DNA from 2 places in the Corynebacterium canis genome. Region 1 is predicted to be linked to the other one. Evidence: predicted binding sites of a transcription regulator. Region 1 holds the regulator's gene; the other holds the start of a gene.
The links. Region 1 encodes LexA, which represses DNA repair genes until DNA is damaged. Its sites were predicted from a motif close to CGAACANNTGTTCG; they were not measured.
Positions count from the first base shown of each region.

Region 2: CCANI_RS09505 (SAV_6107 family HEPN domain-containing protein) is a predicted target of LexA. The motif match lies at 1,472-1,485, and genes of this name have one in related genera.

Region 1 is NZ_CP047080.1:1,862,773-1,867,042, reverse strand. Features, by position in the region: gene CCANI_RS08220 (PfkB family carbohydrate kinase) at 1-255, opposite strand, end outside; gene sugR (transcriptional regulator SugR) at 252-1,031, opposite strand; gene lexA (transcriptional repressor LexA) at 1,185-1,877, opposite strand; gene nrdR (transcriptional regulator NrdR) at 2,644-3,099, shown strand; gene hrpA (ATP-dependent RNA helicase HrpA) at 3,135-4,270, opposite strand, start outside.
Region 2 is NZ_CP047080.1:2,146,372-2,150,641, reverse strand. Features, by position in the region: gene metF (methylenetetrahydrofolate reductase [NAD(P)H]) at 1-35, shown strand, start outside; gene CCANI_RS09515 (hypothetical protein) at 293-580, shown strand; gene CCANI_RS09510 (GNAT family N-acetyltransferase) at 879-1,445, opposite strand; gene CCANI_RS09505 (SAV_6107 family HEPN domain-containing protein) at 1,548-1,940, shown strand; gene CCANI_RS09500 (DUF3040 domain-containing protein) at 2,025-2,399, shown strand; gene mraZ (division/cell wall cluster transcriptional repressor MraZ) at 2,732-3,163, shown strand; gene rsmH (16S rRNA (cytosine(1402)-N(4))-methyltransferase RsmH) at 3,299-4,270, shown strand, end outside.

The sequences.
Region 1 (4,270 bases):
GGGGCCCGGCACCGCAACGAATTGGTGCGGGGTGCCGGTCACCGCCATCAGGCGCATATAGTGGCTAATCTCCGGGGCGGGGAACACCGCCAAGGTATCGCGCCCGGCGCGATACAAGGTGTGCGTGACGTTGACGCCCACGCCGCCGGGGACGGTGGAGATATCGCCAAGCTGGCACACCATGTCTGGGCCCAGCTGCTCCCCGGTGGTGGCCGTGCGGTCCAGCGAGGGGACCGGGGTAAGTGTGAGGATCATTCCGCCAACACCACCTGGATCTCGCGGTCCCGCAGCGAATTCACAAAGGACTCGGGGGCGCCCGCGTCCGTGATCACCACGTCCACATCGTCGATGTCGGCGAAACTCACCAGGTAATCGCAGCCCATCTTCGTGGAATCACAAAGCACCACCACCTTATTGGCGTTGGTGATCATCGCGCGCTTGACCGCGGCCTCTTGGGAATCCGCGGTGGACAGGCCGTGATCCAAGGTGAGCGCATTGGTGCCAATAAAGGCGACATCGGCCCGCATCAACGCCAAGGTGCGCAAGGCGGTATCCCCCACTACGGCCTGCGTGATGGCGCGCACGCTGCCCCCCAGCAATTGCACCTCCTCCAGACCGGAGGCGGCCAATTGCATCGCGATGGGCAGGCAATTGGTGACGATGGACCACTGGCGCGCATTCGGGCGGTCCGCGATCAGCTCGGCCAAGGCGGCGAGCGTAGTTCCCGCATCGAGGAACATGCCGCCCTGCGCGTCCGGCAAATAGTCCAGGGCCGCGCGGGCGATGGCCGACTTTGCCGTCGACGCTGACTTGGCGCGGGCGTCGACAGAAAACTCGGTGGTTTGGAAATTCTGGCTGGCAACGGCCCCGCCATGTACGCGGTGGACGGAACCATCGGCATCGAGCACTGCGAGGTCACGGCGGATGGTTTCAGCTGTGACATCGAAGCGCGCGGCCAACTCGGTAACGTTGACCCGCCCTTCCACCGCAGTCAGCGATGCGATCTGGCGTCGGCGTTCCTCGGCATACATGCGAAACCTCAATTCAAAAACACGGCGTGGGTTTTGTGCCCGTTTCTGTGACTAAGTTTTGCATGAAGTGAAGTTCAAGTGGGCATTCGGAGGCGGGTTTCGGTAGAAAATCCACAAATGTGGGGGTGGTTTCACCTCCGAGTGCCTGCTGTTTTAGAATTTTCGGATCAATGACACGACAATTCCAAGGATTTCCGCATCTTCGCCCGGAATGGGGGAGAAGGCGTCGTTATGTGGCAAAAGCCAAATCCCGGTGGCGTCCTTATGGAACTCCTTGACCGTCGCCTCACCCTCAATCATGGCGGCCACGAACTGACCCTGCTCCGCTACCGGCTGCGAGCGCAGCACGACCCAGTCGCCGTCCAAAATGCCGGCGTCCTTCATGGATTCACCAATGACCTGGAGCGCATACAGGTCGCCCTCGCCGACAATGTTCGCCGGCAGCGGGAAATAATCCTCAATATTTTCCTCGGCGAGGATCGGGGCGCCGGCGGCGATGGAGCCGACCACGGGAATAAAATGAGCGTCCGTGCTCTCCGGATCGTAGGGGTTCTCCATATCCTTCGGACGCGGTTTCGGACCGGCCTTCGGCGGCACCGCCCCAGGAAGGTGTCGAACATCCACCGCGCGCGGCTTGTTCGGGTCACGCCGCAAAAAGCCCTTCTTTTCGAGCTCGCGAAGTTGGTAGGCAACGGAAGAAGTGGATTGCAACCCAGCGGCGTCTCCAATCTCGCGAATGCTTGGCGGATAGCCGCGCAGTACTACAGCATCACGAATGACCTCAAGGATACGGCGTTGCCTATCGGACAAGGAGGACATATCAAGCTTTGGTTGCTTGTTGGTCATAAGGATCAACTCCAATTGGGGAAGTAGAAGGTAGGGGAAAATCCCCCGCGGGTAACGAAATGCTGAATGGTGAAACGGCCGACGCGAGGCGCCGACCGAGACGAGCGTTGAGATGAACTCGAACTGCAACCTCTTGCTAACTCAGACTACCTCAAATATTCGCGAGTTTGGTCGCCTGTTCGAAAAATTCAGGAGATTGCTAAACACGCTTATGTTCGTGGGAATATTTCTCGAACAAAGATTCTGATTGGAACAAATCTGCGGATTCGAGAACCGCCGTCACTGCGATGAAATTGAATTGCCCGCTACCGAAAGTAGTGTTGGGTAGTGCGTAATCTTTCTTTTTGCCTGCATGCAGCAAGAATAACCCCTTGGAAGGGGGTAATCAAGGGGAAGAATCTGGCGTTTAGGGGAAGCAAATTTCCGGCCATCTGGCTACAAGTAGAGGCCCTATTCGAACATCATGCTCGCAAAAAAGAACGCTCGTGTACAACTGGCTAAGTGTTTCGCAAGAGCGAAAAGCGGCGGTGCGTAATCTGGTTGTGGGCGGCCTATTTCAAGTCGCAGATATGTTCGGCAGTAGAGGTGCTGCATGGCCCGGAGTTGAAGAATTGTTAGCGTCCAAAGGGCCGTGAGTAGCAGGAGTGCGGGGTAGCCGGCGGGTGGTTTGCATTGGGAACAATTCCATGCGCGGCGAATGCGGAGGGATAGTATGGGATGGTTCCTAGATAAACGTGGTCGACCGAATCCGACGAAGGGGTACGGCATGCATTGTCCGTTTTGCCAACAGCGCGGCTCCCGCGTCATTGATAGCCGCGTCATTGATGGTGGTTCGGCGATTCGCAGGCGGCGTGAATGTGTCGAGTGTAATGGGCGTTTTACCACGGTGGAAAAGGCCGTATTGTTGGTGGTCAAGCGCAATGGCGTGACGGAACCATTCAGCCGCGAAAAGGTCATTATGGGCGTGCGGCGGGCCTGCCAGGGCCGCGATGTTTCGGACGATGCCTTAAAGCGCCTCGCCCAGGAGGTGGAGGAAACTGTGCGCGCCCACGGCAGCTCACAGGTCAACGCCAACGAGATCGGTTTGGCTATCCTCGATCCATTGCGCGAGCTCGACGAGGTCGGTTACCTCCGATTCGCATCTGTGTACAAGTCATTCGAAAGCGCGGATGACTTCGAATCCGAGATCCGATTAATGCGGCGGCGCGCTCGCCAAGAGTAGCGTATAGCGGGTTAGCTGCACCGCCTTCGGAAGCACTATTGCAGCTTGTCCACGGCTTTTTCGATGCGCCGCAGCGATACCGGATGCGCCGTGCCCAACCGTTGCGCAAACAGGCTCACCCGCAGCTCCTCGATCATCCATGTGATGTCCTTGACCGCGCGGGTTTTCTCACGCCCCGTGGGGAGCTTCTTTAACTTTGCTTCTAGGTATTGCGTGGCCTGCGCTATGGAATCTTGTAGGTCCGCGTCACGATCCGGATCGCGTTCCATATCCGCCAGCCGCTGCCGCATCGCGGCGAGGTATCTGGGTAAGTGTTGTAAGCGCCCAGCACCGTGAATGCTCACCGCGCGCGGCGGCAGAAGGAACTCCAATTGACGGCGCATATCGTCAATGGATTCGCCCGTCCACTCGGACAATTCATCCCGCACAGCCAGGTATTCCACCAGCGCAGGGGCCAGCATCACCACGATCTGCCGCACCCGCCGCGGCACTTCGCCCGCCACGGTCTCGCGCAATGCCGCAAACTTTTCCGGATCACGCACAGGCCCGCCGGCGGCGATCATGGCGTCGCGAATAGCGGCCACGCGGGCATCATCAACTAGGCCCGCAACCCCTCCATGGGGGTAGTTTTCTAAGGCTACGCGTTGCCGCAGCGGCAGCCCATTGGCCATGTTTTTCACATTGACGCTGATTTCGCGCATCAGCAAGGTGAGCGTTGCGGTCATCATCGCGGCGTCGGCACTCGCCTTGGTGGGGAACACTTCGATGGCCACACCTTCCGGCGTCGCGGCGAGCGCGGGGTAGGCCACCACCTGTTGGCCATCGACGGTGGTAATAACCTCTTCCGCGACGGTGCCCAGCGTGTCGGGCGTCCACTGGTGCGCGCTGGCCACCTCGTTGTGCTTACTCACGCGGGAAACAGATGAGCGAATATGGCCGGCCTGCCGGGTGCGCAACGCCGCCAGATCCTTGTCCCGATCGATCACCTGTCCGCGTTTATCCACGGCGGCGAAGGTGACGCGGAGATGGTCGGGCAGGGCGTCGAAACGAAAATCGGTAGCGGTGATGCCGGTGCCGCCCAAACCGCGCAGCGCATCGGCCAATTGTTCGGCGAGTGAACCGTGGTATGGGTGCAATTTCGGCAAGGCGCGTTTCGCAAATTCTGGCGCAG
Region 2 (4,270 bases), 280 kb from region 1:
TGGCCCCCGCCGCGGACATGGACGTGATCCGCTAGCCCACCGGCGGTACGGCGGTTGAGTACAACCTATCGGTGACCTAGGCGGTGGCTGCGCAGCCTATCGGCGACCTCGGCGGTGAAGCGATCTGGAGGCGTTTAATCGGCCGCTGGCAGCTTGCGCGGATAGGTTGTGTGCAGCCGTTGACCTGCGATCGTCCGGAATTTCTTCATTAGGGTGGTCAACGAAGAATAAAAAGATGATTTGCAGCGTTTTTGGGCCAGATTCGTCCTGGATTTCTTCGTTGGGGCCCCGAATGAAGAATAGAAAGACCAGCCCCAGGTCGGCAGTTGTGCACAACCCATCGGCGACCTTGGCGGTGGTGTATAACCTACTGCCGCTGGGCGACTTGGGGGCCGAAATCAGCCGACAATTCTCCGCGCTCAGGCAGATCCGACATGCCGGGGTGCTCGGGACGGTGTTTCCGCTGGACGCCGAATTCGCCGTGTCAGATGTGCCTGAGGCAGATCCGGCACGGCCGATGGTTCGAAAAAGTTCAATCTTGTCCGCGCTTCACGGCCTTGCCAATAGCTTGCGCGGATAGATTGTGTGCAGCCGTTGACCTGCGATGGTCCGGAATTTCTTCATTGGGGTGGTCAACGAAGAATGGAAAGACGAGCTGCGGCGTTTTTGGCCAAGATTCGTCCTGAATTTCTTCGTTGGGGCCCCGAATGAAGAATAGAAAGACCAGCCCCAGGTCAGCGGTTGTGCACAACCTATCGGCGACCTAGGCGGCGGCACACAACCCATCGGCAACCCAGGCAGTCGCACACAACCCATCAGCCAGCACGCGGCACCCATCATTCAACCGCAACCCGCCGCCCGAAATCCCAGCCCCTAATTTAAGATCTTGTCTCCAACGGCAATGGAGCCCACAGCACGGCGAATGGCCGGTCGTCTCCGGAAAAGTGGAAGTTTCGCAGGACGTCTCGGAATCCTAGGCTCCGGTAGAGCCGAAACGCAGCATTGTTTTCGTTTTCCACTTCCGGCGTGGACAGTAGCGCGTAGTTCGATTCGGCGTGTCGCGCGAGTGCGGTGATCAGTGCCCGCCCGATCCCTTCGCCTTGCCTGCTCGGCAGCACGTGGACTTCGGCGATTTCGAAGTAGTGGCGGAGGATTTTTTGTGCTTCCGGCCCGTATTTTCCGGCGCGGATGAGTCCGTGGTGGATTTGTTGGTACCACCAGTGGTGTCGCATGCCGATGTATCCGAAGGCGATGCCCACGGGTTTTGTTCCGTCGAGTGCGCATACGGCGGTGAATCCGGCGTTGCGGGTGAGGTGCTGCCATGCGTTGATGCGGGTGTGGCGGATGCCGGGGTGATAGCCCATGGCTTGGATATAGATGTCCACAAATGCGGGCGCGTGCCGGGCGAATTCGGGGGTGCTGAGGTGGCGCAGAGAAACACTCACGCCCACCAGCATAGGACGAACCCACTCGAACATACGTTCAAGCCATGTTCGAAGTCCTCGATAGCGTTGCATACATCAGTTCGAGAATCGAGGAGTTACACCATGTCAACCGTAGTTTCCGCCACTTTCTACCGCGCACAAGACCGCAAGGCCGATTTCCTTTCGCGGGCGTATGGTCTGCTGGATCAGGCGCACAGTTACCTCCGTGCGGGGGATCTATTGCTCGCTGTTGATTGCGGTTACCAGGCCGCCTTGCGTGCCGCCGGTGCCCGACTTGTGGGGGGACGCGCGCGGGGTAGTGCGTGGGAAAGACTCCGGCGTATCGACGCCGCGGGTGCCCGCCAGGCTGCCCATTTTCAAGGTTGGTCTGCGGTGCGGGCGCGTGCGGTAGTAGGGTTAGATATTGGGAAAAGTGCTACGGAAGTCAACATTTTTCTCGCCGATGTTGCATCTTTTATAGAAGAGGTAGAAGGCAGGTTGCCGCTGGTAGCGTAGCGGTGCCGACAATGCGGGAACTTTCCGACTACTCTTGGCGTTAGACCTAACGTATAGTAGGCCAGCACACAGTGTGGAGGAATCGTGTCCCTTTCTGAGCAGGAGCAGAGGATGCTTCGGGAGATCGAGCAGTCGCTCGCCCAAGATCCTGCATTCAGCGCTGTCGTTGCAGGGCACAGCCCAAGTCCGCAGTCAGGCCTTACGCTGCGTGGTCTCGCGATCACGGTTGTTGGGCTTGTCATGTTGGTCGGTGGCGTGGCCCTGAGTCAACAGAACCTTTGGTTTACTGCGCTGAGCGTGGTGGGTTTTTTGGTGATGTTTGGTGCGGGGGTTTGGATGTTGCGCGGGGGCGGCGGAGATCCAATGGTTTCGCCACGTCCAGTGAAATTGCAATCGGGCGCGTTCGGCGCCCGCATGGAAGAGAATTTCCGCCGTAGGTTTGATGATCCGCAGAACTGATCCGGTGTGCTAGCCGCACGCGTAATGCTTTCCCCGCCTCGGCGGGGATTTTTTCTGCCCACTTTGCCCCACATTTGTTCACGCACGATCTAAATGCGCGGTACACAAAGTGTCTAAAGGGGTTGGTGTGACGCATGTGAGGGGGTTTTCGGTCATATTTTTCACTGACGCCCCACCTCCCTCCACCCCTACTGACCTGCTGAAATTAAATCGAGTGGGGCGAAATGGGGGTTTTGGCATGACAAAAGTGGGGCAAAGTGGGGTAGTGTGGGGCACAACGGAGATTATCTCCGTGAGGTTGTATCGACTGGAGTGAGGAAGGTAGGCCGCCGATGTTTCTTGGTACCTACACTCCGAAGCTCGACGATAAGGGTCGCCTCACCCTCCCCGCGAAGTTTCGCGAGGAATTGGCGGGCGGCCTGATGGTGACCAAGGGACAGGATCACTCTCTTGCTGTGTATCCCCGCGAAGAGTTCGCGGCACGTGCTCGCAAGGCGGCGGCTGTCTCGCGCACGAACCCGAAGGCGCGTGCGTTCATTCGTAACTTGGCGGCAAGTGCGGATGAGCAGCGGCCCGACGGGCACGGGCGCATCACTTTGTCTGCCGCCCATCGCGCCTACGCGGGTTTGACCAAGGAGTGCGTGGTGATCGGCTCGGTGGATTTCCTGGAAATCTGGGACGCTGAGTCCTGGGCCGCATATCAGGCGGAGACGGAGGATTCCTTCTCCGATGCTGAGGACGACGTTTTGGGTGGCTTATTGTAGGTCACCGCAGAGTGCGTGTACGGACTCTGCCCGCAGGATCTGGTGTACTTCCCCGATACCAGATCCTGCGGACAGGGCCCTATACGCGCCCTGCAATACCTGTTAATCTCCGGCACCGAGAGGGGGACAAGCCTTATGGACACATTTGAAAAGCATTACGGGCACGTTCCCGTTCTCCGTGACCGTGTAACAGAGTTGATTGCCCCGAGCATCAGCGAGGGCTCCGTGATTATTGACGCCACTTTGGGCGCCGGCGGCCACAGCGAGCATTTCCTTAGCGTGTTCCCAGACGCCTACGTGATTGGCCTCGACCGCGATCCGAACGCCTTGGCTGGGGCTCAGCAGCGGTTAGCACGTTTCGGCGAGCGCTTTGTCGCCGTTCACACGCGTTTCGACGGCGTGTTCGATGCGATCGCAGGCGGCTCCGGCGCCGCATTTGAATGGGCGCGCGAGGGAGTATCGGGGGCACTGTTCGATCTGGGCGTGTCCTCGATGCAATTGGACCAAGTGGATCGTGGCTTCGCCTATAAGGTCGACGCCCCGTTGGATATGCGCATGGATCCAACCCGTGGCATCACCGCCGCGGATGTGCTCAATACGTATTCGCACGGCGAGTTGGCGCACGTGTTAAAGGCCTATGGCGAGGAGCGTTTCGCGGGCAAGATCGCTGCGGCGGTGCTGCGGGAGCGTGCGAAGGAGCCGTTTACGCACTCCGCTCGTCTAGTCGAACTCTTGTACGCCACGATCCCGGCAGCCACGCGCCGTACCGGTGGGCATCCGGCGAAGCGGACGTTCCAGGCGCTGCGGGTCGAGGTGAATCGCGAGCTGGATTCTCTGGCCGCCGTTATACCGGTGATTGCGCGCATGCTCAGCGTCGGTGGTCGGGCGGTGTTTATGAGCTACCAATCGCTCGAAGACAAGATTGTGAAAAAGCAATTCGCCGAGCTTACGGCTTCTAAGACTCCGCCGGGTTTGCCCATGGATCTGCCCGGCACTGCGCCGGAGTTCCGGTTGGTCACGCGCGGCGCGGAGCGGGCTTCACCTGAGGAAATTGAAGAAAACCCAAGGGCTGCACCCGTGCGGGTGCGCGCAATTGAACGAGTCGAA